One region of the Gemella sp. 27098_8_155 genome, then DNA from elsewhere that is predicted to be linked to it. Evidence: riboswitches for the same ligand, from Rfam matches in the RefSeq annotation. Region 1 holds a riboswitch; the other holds the start of a gene.
What was found. A riboswitch is a leader RNA that binds a small molecule or an ion and turns the genes downstream of it on or off. The one in region 1 is predicted to bind lysine.

Region 1 (8,058 bases):
TCCACTAGTTCAGCAGTCCCAGCGTGATGAGAAAAATCAATAATCACATCAGCCACCTTTTCTAAAGATTCATATGAAGTATAAGTAGGAAATTTTTCTTCTAATAATTCACGACCTACACCTGCAACAATTTCTAAATCAGTACTGTCTTGAATATAGTTTTTTAGAACTTGTCCCATAGTTCCATTATAACCACTTAATAAAACTCTCATTTTTACTCTCCTTGTAATGAATTAAGTCTTGCAATCTCTTGCTCTAATTTTGTCGCTAATGTTGGAGCAACGTGTGTCATAGGTAGACGGTAGTGACAAGCTGATTTCCCGATTAATTCTACACATTTTTTAACTGGCATTGGGTTTGGTTCAGCAAATAACATGTGGATGAAGTCTAAGTATTTAAGTTGTAATTCAAACGCTTTATCCACTTGTCTTTCTAAAGCATATTTACACATTAAGTGAGTTGCTTTTGGATAAATATTAGCTAAAACAGAGATTGTCCCTTTACCACCTGCTAAAATAATAGGTACATTAATGTCATCATTTCCTGAGTAAATATCAATTTTATCCCCTACTAAGTTTCTAACTGCTAAAGTATGAGCAATATCCCCTACCGCATCTTTGTATGCCACGATATTTTTGTGCTGAGATAAGTGTAAAATAGTCTCAGGAGCCATAACTTGTCCAGTTCTTCCTGGTACATTGTAAAGTACAATTGGTAAATCTACACTATTCGCGATTGCTTCAAAGTGTTCAATTAGACCTTGTTGGCTAGTTTTGATGTAATATGGTGTTACTACTAATAATGCATCTGGTCCTAATTTTTCAATTTCTTGGCTTAATCTAATTGAGTGAGCTGTATCGTTAACCCCACTACCTGCAATAACAGGTACACGTCCTTCTACTCTATCAATAGCAAATTTAATTACCGCTACTTGCTCATCGTCAGGCATAGTTGAACTCTCACCAGTAGTTCCCGCTACGATAATCGCATCTGTACCTTCACTAATTTGGAATTCGATTAACTCTCCAAACGTATCATAATCTACACTTCCATCCTCGAAAAATGGTGTTACTATTGCTACTCCGCTTCCTGTATAAATTGTCATAATCTTGTTCTCCTTGTTTCTAACTTATTTTATATAATTTTAATAATATTTTTTATGTTATTTTTTAAATTAAATATCTTGTCTAATTAAATCTTCTAAAGTCTCACCTTTTACTACTAGGCGACTAGTTCCATCTTTTACAAATACTACCGGCAATTTCGGTAATCTATTGTAATTGCTACTCATACTGTAGTTATACGCTCCTGTTGATGATACTAATAGTAAGTCACCTTGCTCAGCTTTAGGTAATTTCGCATCCATTACTAACATGTCTCCAGACTCACAGCATTTACCAGCAACTGTATAAGTTGTATCTGCTTCTTGATTCATTTTATTAGCTAACATTGCCTCGTATTTTGCTTTATATAATGCATAACGAGGATTATCTGCCATACCTCCATCAACGAACACGTATTCACGACCTGCAAAAGTTTTCTTAACTCCACCAACACTGTATAATGTGCTACCTGCGTTACATGTTAAACTTCTACCAGGTTCAATAACTACCTTAGTTAAATCTAAACCGAAATTATCACTTTCACGTTCCACTACTTCGATATACTCTCTTAAAAATTCAGCAAGTTCAAAAGGTCTATCTTCTTCAGTATAATAAACTCCGAACCCTCCACCTAGATTAAGAACACTTATAGTTAAACCTAATCTTTCTTGAACTTTTTTCGTAAATTCCATAACCACTTTTACAGCTTCGAAAAATGAAGTTTTCTCAAAAATTTGTGATCCGATGTGTGAATGGAATCCTACAAAGTTAAGATTACTTTGATTATTAATATCTGCGATTAAATCATAAATTGTTTCATCATATACTGAATAACCAAATTTCGAATCATCTTTTGCAGTTTTGATGTATTCATGAGTATGCGCATCGATACCTGTATTAATTCTTAGAAGTACATCTACAGTATTCCCACTCTCTCTTACGATTTCATTAATCATTTCATATTCATAGTCATTATCTATAACGATAGTTCCTACACCAACTTCTAATGCATATTGTAGTTCCTCACGAGTTTTATTATTTCCGTGGAAATAAGCTCGTCTCATATCATATCCAGCTTTATATGCTGTGTGAATCTCACCAAGTGAAACCACATCTACACCTAAACTTTCTCTACTCGCAATTCTTAATACTTCTAAACAACTAAAAGCTTTCGATGCGTAAAGAACTTCTGTATTGAACTTCGAACTTTTAAAATTATTAATAAAAGTTCTACATTGGTTCACTAACATATTCTCATCATAAACATAAAGTGGTGTCCCGTATTGAGCCTTTAACTCACTTACTCCAACACCTGAAATATTCAGTTCACCATTTTCTACCGTCATACCATCAAATAATCTCATTACTTTCTCCTTCAAATAAGTTATGAAAAATAGACTACAAGAACAAAAGGTCCTTGTAGTCTAGCTTATAATTCTATCCTATTCCTCTTGCCCTTATTATAAAAAGCTCACCATGAAGAAAATGGGCATTTTCTAATGACAGTGTTATGCCTATTCGACATAACCCCAGTGAAATAAATCACTTCGGCGATGCTACCTTTTAAATTAGTCATCGCGGCCTCTTTTTATAATACTTATCTATTTACGTTGTATAAATAATATCATGGTTTGAAATTATTGTCAATAGTTTTCAGAAAATTTTTATAATATCCTAGTTTTGGTGTTTACATATACACAATTAGTATTGGTTGTAATTACTCTTTAAAACAACTATAATATACTCATACTAAAAGAAGATTGCACAATATACTCTTCTTAATATAAAAAATAAAGGATTATAAAATATGATTGACTTCACAAAAAATGATGACTTAAATAAAATCATCAATGACAATGACATAGCGATTATTCAATACGGAGCAGCAACATGTATGCCATGTCACTCAATAAAGAACAGAATTACTACTTGGCAAGAAAATCACAAAGACATTGCAGCATACTACATTTCATTAGAAGAAAATATGGAAATTGCTGCTCAACGAGGCATTCTTTCTGCACCAACTGTAGAAGTTTATATTGAAGGAAAACTATCCATTCAAAAAAGCGGATACTTCAGTCTAGATGAAATTCTAGAAAAAGTAAGTGCTGTAAGTGAACAAATTAAATAAAAAATATGGGAGTGACTCAAAAATCGTGATTTCATAGAAAATCGATTTTGTCGAGTCACCCCCACACAGGTTATTAGATATCAAAAAAGCTTTCATAAAGCGAATTTAGATATCAATAAACCACTGCGTCTATGAGTTATCATATACACTTTTTTAAAAGTTATTATTTTTAAATCGCTCTTGTTATTAGTCATTAATTTATTTGGCTAATATATCTACAGGTTCTTCGCCTAGAAATAGTTTTACATCATTTATATCAACAATTCTAAATCCTTTTATTTTTGATTCCAGTTGTCTTACTGACTTAGTCACCCTCGATGTATCGATAAGTAATATCTTTTCATAGTCAGGCGCTTTTTCTTCTGCTCTCTTAAGAAATTTCATAACATGCTCAGAATGTAAATATGTCTGACCTTTATATGATTTTATTTCTACTACATATTTCTTACCATTTTTTTCAAGACATAGATCAAAATCCCTACTTCTATTTTTGGGTTCCGTAACTTTATAACCAATATTTTTAAAAGCATACGCAAGTAATAGTTCTTTACCTATTGGCGAAGTTAACTTCTCTAAAGCTGCAAGTAAGGGTTTAGGTTTAATCTTAATAACCGATTTCTTTAATCCCTCAGGATCTTTTGTTAATAGTTTTCTATTAAATCCAATAATATAATCTTCCACTATAGCAAAATGACCATGTGCTATACAGTTTCTAATCGCTGTTAATAAAGCATTTATTTTTGAAAAAGTAGTATATTTTGTAACTATTATTTTTTGACAATTAGAACAAATATTTTCCTCAAAAAACCTCCATTCATCATTACTTATAACATCCTTTGAACCTATCCACTTCACATCACGACTTTCATTCATTCCCATTCGACTCATTACATAGGTAAATGAAAATTCATCGTATATCTTATCAGAAATTAATTCATTTTTATCTGATTGGTATGAATCAATATTCGGTGTATACCAAAGTAATTTTTTTATTACAGTATCCATTTCTTCTGAAAGTTTAATTGGTCTAGGACTGTGGTGTATTTTATAATTTTTTTCTCTTCTACTACTGCAACATTTCTTAAACATATCCTTCTCCTAAAGTTAGTAAAATTTTGAAATCAGTTTATATTAATTTTATTATAACATAGATCATGTACATAAAAAAAGACACGTAGGGGTGCATATACGTATTTTAAAAAGGAATACTAAATTTTCAAAATTCAGGAATTTTTTGATTAGGTTATATCTGTTATTTACATAATCTTAAAAATATAATTTTAATTCTAAATATAATAAGAATATCTTTTCTGATAGAATCTATAGTGATATAATTAAAGTAGGCTACTTGCCCGGAAGGGAGGTGTTTATATGGTTTATATATTCATCCAAATCCTTGTTGGTCTATTTGTAGGAGTTATTCTCCTGTTTATAGAATATTTTTATTTCCTAAATGATAAAAATAACAAGAAGAAGTAGTCTTATTTAGGCGCGACGTATGTGTATCACTTCATGTATGAATATATATTAGCCTACTAAAATGAGTACGCTAATACATATAAAAAAGCAACTGAATCCGCATTTCAGTTGCTTTTCGTGTTTATATGTGAATATATTCATCCAATTCACTTACCTACATTCTAACACATCTATTTTCTTCTTGTCAATACATTTGAAGGGGAGATATAGTAAAATTATTACGATATTTTCTAAGTAATTTTCAGTTCAAATATAAAACTAAAATTTAATCTAAAACTGGTTTTCAACTGAAGGCTACCTTGTATAATTAACCGAATTTGACAAAGAACAAAAATTTGTCCAAATTTTGAGGCAATTACCAACTTTTTCTATATTATCTTATTTTATTTACTCGACGACAAACCTACTCGCTAATTTATATACTTGTTTAATTTCCTTAGTCTCTAAGTTCCAAGTTTTTAATTCTTCTTTTATTAATTCTGGAAATTTTCTACTTATATCTCTTAGTGCATTTCCTACTGATTTTATTACATATTCACTAGCGTCTTCTTTTAATGGTGCTATTCTTTTTATTGCTTCTTGTGGATTTTCTTTAAAGTACGGTCTACTAGTCCATATTCGTAATCCTTCTGTGACTGCTCTTCTAGTATTTGGATTATCTGAACTTAGCCACTCATCAACTACTGGGATTGAATTTTCATAACCTTTATTTTTACAATATTCATCAAATGCTTTCGCAAGAACCTCTTGTACTCTCCAATTATCATCTTTAGATACTTTATCTCGCATAAAAGTTAGGATATCATGATCATCCGATAAATATCCAAAAAGAAATATACTATACATTCTGACTTGATATACTTTTGACTCATAGGATAAGAAAGCTAACTTCTTAATATAAGCTCTATCATTATTTTTATAATCAGCTAAGGCTCTTTTCTCTTCCTTCTTGAATCCACTCTTTATTAGAGAAAATTCTTTCTCTAGGCTTTTAATATATTCGTTCAAATAAATTCACCACCTTATTATTACTAAAAAAAGCATATAGAATGATAGACACTCTATATGCTTAAGGATGATTTGCTAAAATTAGTTGTTAGCTTTTAAGAAATCAACAGTTTTTTGGATTACTAACTCACCACGTAAGTCTTCAACACTAATACGTTGTTTGATTCCTTCTTCAGTCATGTTGTACATAGTAGCAAGTTCTTTAACTTCTGCATCGATGTCAGCATCTGTTACTTCAACTTTTTCTACTTCGGCGATTTCACCTAATACGAATGAAGTTTTGATTTTGTTTTCTGCATCAGATTTCATTTCAGCTTTAAGTTCAGCTTCACCTTTTCCAGTGAATTGTTGGTATAAATCAAATGATAATCCTTGACGAGATAAGTTTCCAGTGAATTGTTCAAACATAGAATCAACTTCTTGTTCTACTAATTTTTCTGGTACAGAAAGTTTTGCATTTTCTACAGCTGTAGAAATTACTTTATCAGAATAAGATTTTTCTGCTAAGTTTTCTTTTTCTAATTTAATTTCTTCTTTTAATTTTTCTTTGTATTCAGCTACTGTTGAAGCTGCTTCTTTAGTGAATTCTTTAACAAATTCGTCAGTTAATTCTGGTAAAACTTTTTCTTTTACGTCGTGAACTGTAACTTCGAATTTAGCTTCTTTACCAGCTAAGTCAGCTACTTGATAGTTTTCTGGGAATGTTACGTTAACTTCTGTGTCAACTGGTGCAACTTTTCCTTCTAATTGTTCTTCGAATCCAGGGATGAATGAACCTGATCCTAATTCTAATTCGTAACCTTTAGCTTCTCCACCTTCGAAAGCTTCATCTCCGATGAATCCTTTAAAGTCGATAACTACGATATCACCTTTTTTAGATTCTCCTTCTTTGATTTGCCATTCAGCTTGACGGCTTAATAAGCTATCTAATCTTTCTTCTACATCAGCATCAGTTACTTCTACTGAGTCTTTTTCTAATCCAAGGTTTTTGTATTCACCTAATTCAACATTTGGTTTAACAGTAACAACTGCTTCGAATTTAACACCTTCTTCTTTGCTGATTTCTTTAACATCGATATCAGGCATAGCTAATGGTGAAACTTCTAATTCGTCGATAGCTTTAGTGTAAGCTCTTGGTAATACATAATCAACTGCATCTTGGTATAATGCTTCTTCACCGTACATTTTGTTGAATACGGCTCTTGGTAATTTACCTTTTCTAAATCCAGGTGCGTTAACACGTTTAACTGCACGTTTGAATGCTTGGTCTAATCCTTTCGCAAATTCTTCTTTTGTTGCTGAAAAAGCGATAACTACTTTTCCATCTTCTTTATTTAAAATTTGTGACATTTATTTTTCCTCCAAAAATACTTTTAAGTATCATCAAAAATGTTAGTATAAAAATACTAAAAACTCTTGATTAATTATATAGTAAATAGCGTAAAAAGTCAATAATTACACATCTAAATTATTGTTTTCAAAAGTAATTTTCATACTTTCAAAAAATTTTCAAACTACAGATAATTTAATACTAAATTACAAAAAAATTGTAATACTTCTTGCTTTTTTATTATCTACCTACTATTTTTTTACTGAATTCTTTTATCAATTTATCATTTTCTCTAAAGTTTGGATAATATTTTCCTAACAATGCATAAAATCTAGGTGTGTGATTTGTTTCTAGTAAATGAGTAAGCTCATGAACAACTATATGTTCTAAACACTCAATCGGATATTTTATAAGTTCATAGTTTATCCAGATTCTTTTCGCTTCAATATTACAAGTTCCCCAGCGGGTTTTCATCTTTTTAATTCTTAGTTGTTCAGCATGGACACCCATGATTTTTTCGTATTTATTAATAAACTCTAAAGCTTTGTTATAAAGAACTTTTCTCAGATAACTCGTAACTATTTGTCCCCTGTCTTGATCTTTATCCTTTATAACTAAAATGATTTTATCATCGGATAATTTTACTACATTTTTATTCCCTAATCTTACTTCTAAAACAAATTCTTTTCCAAAAATAATATGTTTTTCACCAGTTACATACTGTTTCACAGTATAGCCATTCATTAATATATTGTTTCTTCTTAATTTGATTTCATCAATATTTTCTTGAATCAATTTCTTTATAATATAATTAGGTGTTCTTGGAGGGGCACTTACTACAACCTCAGCGTTTTTTTCGACTTTTAAATAAATGTTTTTCATTTTTCTTCTGTACTTAATCATAACGACTAAATCACCTATATTTATTACTCTTTTCATACTCCCCCTCCTTTATTTCTTATTATTTTAGCTCGTTACCAACTAAAGCTGTACCAACTCTTATATGA
Region 2 (8,058 bases), on a different contig from region 1:
GATATCATTCTTTTAATATCTTCTTACAGCATCCGGATGTATTTGGAAAAGTCATTGCTCTAAGTGGAGTTTATGATGCTAGATATTTCGTAGGTGAATATGGTAATGATGAGTTAATCTACAGAAATTCACCTAGTGATAATATTTGGAATCAAAATGATGGATGGTTTATAGATCACTATAGAAATGCAGATATTATTGTTTGTACTGGTTTAGGGCCGTGGGAACAAGATGGCTTGCCATCATTTTACAGTTTAAAAAAAGCATTTGAAGAAAAAAATATTCCAGCATGGTTTGATGTTTGGGGCGATGATGTTGCACACGACTGGCCTTGGTGGAGAATCCAAATGCCATACTTTTTAGATAAATTAAATTTATAATAATAAGAGGAGAAAGTATTTATGAATTACATAGTTATATCACCATATTACCCACATAATTTTCAAAAGTTTTCTATAGAATTAAAGAATCAAGGAATAAATGTACTAGGAATTGGAGAAGAACCGTACGAACAACTTGATCAAAGATTAAAAGAAGCTCTAACTGAATATTTTAGAGTTAATAGCTTAGATGATGTTGATGAAGTTAAACGTGCAGTGGCGTTTTTATATCACAAACATGGCCATATTGATAGAATAGAATCGCAAAATGAGCACTGGATGGAACTTGATGCTGCTTTACGTACACAGTTTAATGTATTTGGTTTAAAAGAACATGATCTTAAGAAAACAAAACACAAATCAGAGATGAAAAAATACTTTGAAAAAGCTGGAGTTCCTGTTGTACCAGGTTTCTTAGTGAAAAAAGAAGGAGACATCGAAAAAGGTGTAAAAAAATTGAAACTTCCATTAATTGCTAAGCCTGATAATGGAGTAGGTGCTTCTGCAACTTATAAACTTAAAGATAAGAAAGATGTAGAAAACTTTAAAAAAGAATGGGATGGTACTACTCACTACTTCTTAGAACCTTTCGTTGATAATTCTGACATTGTAACTTTTGATGGATTAGTAGATGCTAAAGGAAATATCGTATTTTATACAAGTATTGTTTACTATCACACTCCATTAGATTTACTGAATAACAATACTCTAGATTGGGTATATTACATTGATAAAGATTTAGATCCAAAATTAGTAGAGTATGGTAAAAATTCTGTTAAAGCCTTTGGAATGAAAGAACGTTTCTTCCATATTGAATTCTTTAAAACTAAAGATGATTATATTGCAATAGAGTATAATAACCGTCCAGCAGGAGCGTTTGCTGTAGATGTTTATAACTTTGCACACTCAACAGATTATTTTAGAGTATATGCTGAAGTGGCTAATGGAACATTTAATGGTTTAAATGTTGATGAAAAATATGGGTTAGCTTCAACACGTCGTGATTATAAAGATTATGTACACTCTGATGAAGAAATTAGAGAAAAATATCAAGATAAACTGAAAGCTGTTCTAAGAATGCCAGAAGCCTTTGCTGAACTTCAAGGAAACACAATGTATGTTCTTGTAGCTGATACACTTGAAGAAATGAAAGAAATGGAAAGATTTGTAGGGAAGTTAAAATAGAATAAAATATATAAAATAGAAATTAACTCGAAGTTGATTTCTATTTTTTTGTAAAACTATTCTATTAATATACATTATTAAGTTTCAAATTACGAAATAACGTGTAATAATACTTGAATTATATTTGGAAGTATGTTAAGCTTTAACTGAAAAAAGTTAAAAAAAGGAGACCAACATGAATATATCTAGGGAACATTTAGAATTATTATCTCAAAATTTTAAAAATATTGATGAAACTACAAAGGAGATAATAAACTTAGAAGCAATATTAACATTGCCAAAAGGAACAGAACACTTTTTAAGTGATATTCACGGAGAATACGAGGCCTTTGATCATATTTTGAGAAATGGCTCAGGTATTATTAAAGAAAAACTTAAAGAAGTGTTTGGAAACAGACTACCTAAAAAAGATTTGAATTTACTGGCTACTATAATCTATTATCCAGAAGAAAAATTAAATCTTTTAAGAAAAGAATATGATGTATGTGATTATAAAGAATTCCAAAAAATAATTCTTCTTCGTTTATTAGAAGTAACACAGGTAGCCGCAAGGAAGTACACAAGATCTAAAGTAAGAAAAATCTTGCCGAAAGATTTTAAGTATATTATTGAAGAATTACTTTACAAAATGCAAAGTAGTGATAAAAATGACTACTATGATAGAATTCTTGAAAATATAATTGAATTAGGTGCTGGTGATAAATTCATTATTGAATTATCATTAAGTATTCATAAGTTAATCATAGATCATTTACATATTGTAGGTGATATTTATGATAGAGGTCCGTTTCCTGATAAAATTATGGATAGATTGCTGAATTATCATTCGCTTGATATTCAATGGGGAAATCATGATATGCTATGGATAGGGGCTTATCTTGGAGATAGAATATCATTAGCAAATGTTATAAGAATATGTGCGAGATATGATAATTTGGACATTATTGAAGATAGATACGGAATTCCACTTAGAAATTTATTAAATTTTAGTGAAACACATTATAAAGATGATAATTGTAAAGAGTTTTTACCAAAACTATCTAAAAATGATGAGTTAAAATATAGTGAACATGAAATTATGCAAATAGCAAGAATGCATAAAGCTATGGCGATAATTCAATTTAAACTAGAAAAACAAATTATCGACAAACATCCAGAATTTAAATTACAAAGACGTGCATTACTAGATAAGATAAACTTCAAAAAACAAACAGTAAAGATAAATGGTAAAGAATACCCATTAACTTCATGTAATTTTCCAACGGTTGATGAAAAAAATCCATATCTATTAACTGACGAAGAAGAGAAGATTATTAATAGATTAAAAGAATCATTCATAACAAGTGAAAAATTAAAAAAACATGTTGAATTATTCATTAACAAAGGTGGCATGTATTGTTGCTATAATGGAAACCTTCTGTTACATGGTTGTATGCCAGTTGACGAGAAAGGTAACTTCCAGGAATTTTCTTATGGAGGTCATAAATATTCTGGAAAAAAATTATTAGACTTTTTTGATAAGAAAATTCGTAGTATTTTTTATTGTGATTGTAGAGAAGATAATGGTTTATTCTTCTATCTTTGGCAAGGACAATATTCTCCACTATTTGGGAAATGTGATATGACAACTTTCGAGAGATATTTTATCGAGGATAAGGCTACTCATGAGGAAGTGAAAAATGCTTATTACAAACTTAGAGATAATGAAGAATTTTGCATTAAGTTATTAAATGAGTTTGGTCTAACTAGTGAGGGGCATATAATAAATGGACATACACCAGTTAAAGAAACAAAAGGAGAAAATCCAATAAAAGCTAATGGTAGAACGATTGTTATTGATGGTGGAATGTCTAGAGCATACCATAAAACAACAGGGCACGGTGGATATACTCTAACTTATAACTCTTATGGATTACAGATAATGAGTCACGATATATTCAAAAGTAAAGAAGAATCGATAAAAAATGAGACGGATATTATTTCAACAAAGAGAGTTGTAGATAAACTTTGTCGTAAAAAAGTTGTTGATACTGATAGTGGTGTTAAGATACTTAAACAAATTGAATTGTTAAAAATCTTGTTAGAAGAATATAGACAAGGTATGATTTGTGAGAGATAAGTTAATTAAAAGGAGGTTCTAATCTCCTTTTAATTGTATTTATAAAAATATTAGAAAATATCTAATAAAAAATTTTGGGAGTTTCCTATTTTTAGTGAGGTATATTATGTATTTGATTGGAAATATTAAAAAAATAAAATTTTTTGTTGACAATATAAGTAAATTATATTATACTATTTTTTAGTTAATTGAATATGTACCTCACAAAATAAGTGAGGTAGAGGTTGCGATTTTTATTAGTAGGGTAGTTGAAAGTGTAGGGCTTGATGAGATTACTTGAAAGGAAACGTCGCCGAAATGATATTAATCCTATGTTAATATTGTTGGGCCTATATTGAACTAAGTATAGGACTGTCATAGTCGTGAGGCTATGTTGCGCTACTAATATCTTGTTTTGGAGAGATAATGTGAAGTATAACTCCGTGCAAATATGGTAGAAGTTATGCTTTTTTATTTTATCAAGGAGGTTTTTATTATGACAAACAACAGCAATAACAATAATGCAACAGAAGTAAAAAGAAATTTACGATCACGTCATATTAGTATGATTGCTATCGGTGGATGTATCGGTAGTGGATTATTCATGACAAGTGGTCAAGCAATTCAAAGTGCAGGACCTGGAGGAGCTATAGTAGCTTATCTATGTATTGGACTTATGGTGTACTTCTTAATGACATCATTAGGGGAAATGGCAACATATCTTCCTACATCAGGATCGTTTAGTACATATGCAACACGTTATGTGGATCCATCATTAGGATTTGCTTTAGGATGGAACTATTGGTTTAACTGGGTAATTACAGTAGCAGCTGACGTAGAGTTATCTGCATTAGCAATTAGCTACTGGGAGCCTATGCGAGTACTTCCTCACTGGGCTTGGAGTTTATTATTCCTAGTTATTATTATCGCTTTAAACTCACTTAGTGTTAAAGTTTATGGTGAAAGTGAATACTGGTTCGCACTTATCAAAGTAGTAGTAGTAATCATCTTCCTAGTAGTTGGATGTTTAACTATCTTTGGTATTTTAGGTGGAGAATATATTGGATTCAAAAACTTAACAATTGGTGATGCACCATTTATCGGAGAAGATACTTCATTATCAAGCCAAATCCTTGCTACACTTGGAGTATTCTTAATTGCTGGATATTCATTCCAAGGTACTGAGTTAATCGGTATTACTGCTGGTGAAAGTGAAAATCCTGAGAAAAGTATTCCAAAAGCTGTAAAACAAGTATTCTGGAGAATTTTAATCTTCTACGTACTAGCTATCTTAGTTATTGGATTATTAATTCCTTATACTTCACCAGATTTATTAGGAGCTGCAAGCTCTGAAGAAATTGCTAAATCACCATTTACAATTGTCTTCAAAAATGCAGGATTTGCTTTAGCAGCAAGTGTTATGAATGCAGTAATTTTAACATCAATTTTATCAGCTGGTAACTCAGGAATGTATGCATCAACAAGAATGCTTTATGCGATGAGTAAAGAAAAATTAGCATTCCCAATTTTTGGTCGTGTTACTAAATACGGAACGCCAGTTATTTCGTTAATCGCAACAGCAGCGGTAGTATTCTTTATTTTCTTAATCCAACTTACAAATGCTAATGCATATACTTATATCGTAGCTGCTAGTGGATTAACTGGATTTATCGCTTGGCTAGGTATAGCGCTAAGTCACTATAGATTTAGAAGAGCATATGTTACTCAAGGTAAAGATTTAAATGATCTTAAATATAGAGCTAAATGGTTCCCAGCAGGTCCAATTATCGCTTTAGTATTATGTATCATCGTTATTATTGGACAAGATACAGAACTTATTACTAAAGGTGTGGTAAACTGGAGTGGAATGTTAACAACATATATGGGAGTTCCAATCTTCTTATTCTTCTATCTTTACCACAAAATTAGATATAAAACAAAAGTAATTCCTTTAGATAAAGTTGATTTATCTCAAGATGTAGATACTAAATAATAAAAAAGTTCTAGTTCGTGTTGAACTAGAATTTTTTTATTATAAAGTAAAAAGATACATTATAATTTTATTGTCGAGAATATCTATCAATTGAATTGCTAATATAGTTTTTAATAGCTAATTAAGTAAATTATGAAAATACTTTAAAATTGTAATATTTTTAGTTAAATCACGGGAAATTTTCCTTAATTTGTGGTATTATAAAGGGTAGATTAAATTTTGATAAAGGAGGAATTTCTGTGAATCTTGAATATCCATATAGTTATGAAAATGTAGAAGATATGGCGAGTAAATATTTATCAGAAGAGCAAATAAAAATAATAAGAAAAGCTTATGAATTTGCAAAAGTTGCTCATGAAGGACAATTTAGAAAATCAGGGGAACCATACATATTACACCCAGTTCAAGTTGCAGGAATTTTAACTGAGCTTAAATTAGATTATGCAACAATTTGTGCAGGATTTTTACATGATGTTGTGGAAGATACTAAGTATACATTTGATGATATTAAAGAAACATTTGGTGAAGATATAGCTGTAATAGTTGATGGTGTTACAAAATTAGATAAAGTAAAATTCCGCTCTAAAAAACAATCACAAGCAGAAAATCATAGAAAACTATTTGTATCTATAGCAAAGGACTTGCGTGTAATTTTCGTTAAGTTAGCAGATAGGCTACATAATATGAGAACTATGAAGTATATGAGAGAGGAAAAACAACGTGAAATTTCTAGTGAGACACTTGAAATTTATGCGCCTTTAGCTCATAGATTAGGGATTAGTGCGGTAAAATGGGAACTAGAAGATACTTCACTTAGATATTTACATCCATCTCAATATTTCTCAATAGTAGGAATGATGAAACAGAAAAGAAGTGCTAGGGAAGAAAGCATAAAAGATGCATGTTCAAGTATTACCTCGATTTTAGCTGAAAACAACATTAAAGCCCAAGTTACTGGTAGACCAAAACATATTTATAGTATTTATAAAAAAATGGTTAAACAAAATAAAACTTTTGACCAAATTTATGATCTATTAGCTGTTCGTGTGTTAGTTGATAGTGTGGCTGATTGTTATGCTACTTTGGGGTTGGTAAATAATCTTTGGGTTCCTATTCCAGGAAGAATCAAGGACTATATTGCTATGCCAAAACCTAATATGTACCAATCACTACATACTACGGTAATTGCTCCGGATGGCCAAACCTTAGAAGTTCAAATTAGAACTTATGAAATGCATGAAATTGCTGAAAAAGGGATTGCTGCACACTGGGCATATAAAGAAGGTAAGAAAGTAAATAAAAATAATAACTTTTATGAAAAATTAAATTGGTTCCAAAAAATCGCTGAAAATGACGAAACTGAAGCAACAGCAGAAAGCTTTATGGAATCATTAAAAGTAGATTTATTAAGTGATAAAATCTATGTATTCACACCAAATAGTGATATTATAGAATTACCAAAAGGATCATGTATTGTGGACTTTGCCTATGCGATTCACTCGGAAGTAGGTAATAAAATGGTAGGGGCAACAGTAAATGATAAAATAGAACCATTTGATTATGTATTATCTACTGGTGAAATTTGTGATATTCGTACTAGTAAAAATTCTACAGGGCCAAAACGCTCTTGGTTAGAAATAGCTACATCATCACAAACTAAATCAAAAATTAAAGCATTCTTCAAAAAAGCTGCTCGTGAAGAAAACTTAGTTAAAGGTGAAATATTATTAAAAGATGAGATTAAAGCAAATAACTTTGATATTGATGAAGTGTTAACAGATGAAAATATTGTAGTTGCACTTAATAAATATAAATTTGCTAATCTTGAAGAAATGTATGTTGCTATTGGTTATGGTGGAATTACGGCTAATAAAGTATTTGCTAGATTGACTGAGAAAATTAGAAAAGAAAAGATGACTCAAGAAAAAATTGAGAAACTTTTCAATGCAGAAGAAACTAAAAAAATAGTGACTGAAACAGGTGTTTATGTAAAAGGTGTTGATAATATTCTTGTTAGATTATCAAAATGTTGTCAGCCTATACCTGGAGATGAGATAGTTGGATTTATTACCAAAGGACGTGGGGTTACTGTTCACAGACATAACTGTCCTAATTTAACAGAAGAGGACAAAGCTAGACTACTTGAAGTTGAATGGGTTGAAAGCTTAAACGCTCGTCGTTATAGTGTTACATTACAAATACATGCTTTTGATAGAGATTTATTACTACAAAATGTACTATTAACATTGAGTGAGAGTAGAGTAGAAATTAAAAAATTAAATTCTGAATCTAAAGTTGATAAAACGTGTGTAATAACTATTGGAATATATGTGAAAAATGTTAGTGAATGTGAATTTATGATTAAAAAACTTAGACAGATTCCAGATGTTTATAGTGTAGAA

Region 2: linked by a shared signal. The riboswitch ahead of O5Y44_RS01395 (amino acid permease) and the one ahead of lysA (diaminopimelate decarboxylase) in region 1 are both predicted to bind lysine.

Annotation. Positions count from the first base shown of each region.
Region 1 covers NZ_JAPWCA010000014.1:16,204-24,261, reverse strand. The annotation lists gene dapB (4-hydroxy-tetrahydrodipicolinate reductase) at 1-212, opposite strand, end outside; gene dapA (4-hydroxy-tetrahydrodipicolinate synthase) at 215-1,105, opposite strand; gene lysA (diaminopimelate decarboxylase) at 1,175-2,467, opposite strand; lysine riboswitch at 2,563-2,698, opposite strand; gene O5Y44_RS06600 (thioredoxin family protein) at 2,911-3,234, shown strand; gene O5Y44_RS06595 (restriction endonuclease) at 3,433-4,323, opposite strand; gene O5Y44_RS06590 (DNA alkylation repair protein) at 5,101-5,721, opposite strand; gene tig (trigger factor) at 5,803-7,071, opposite strand; gene O5Y44_RS06580 (M48 family metallopeptidase) at 7,292-7,990, opposite strand; gene O5Y44_RS06575 (YggS family pyridoxal phosphate-dependent enzyme) at 8,013-8,058, opposite strand, start outside.
Region 2 covers NZ_JAPWCA010000002.1:75,433-83,490, reverse strand. The annotation lists gene O5Y44_RS01410 (esterase family protein) at 1-380, shown strand, start outside; gene O5Y44_RS01405 (ATP-grasp domain-containing protein) at 402-1,565, shown strand; gene O5Y44_RS01400 (fructose-1,6-bisphosphatase) at 1,741-3,684, shown strand; lysine riboswitch at 3,895-4,073, shown strand; gene O5Y44_RS01395 (amino acid permease) at 4,160-5,656, shown strand; gene O5Y44_RS01390 (RelA/SpoT family protein) at 5,896-8,058, shown strand, end outside.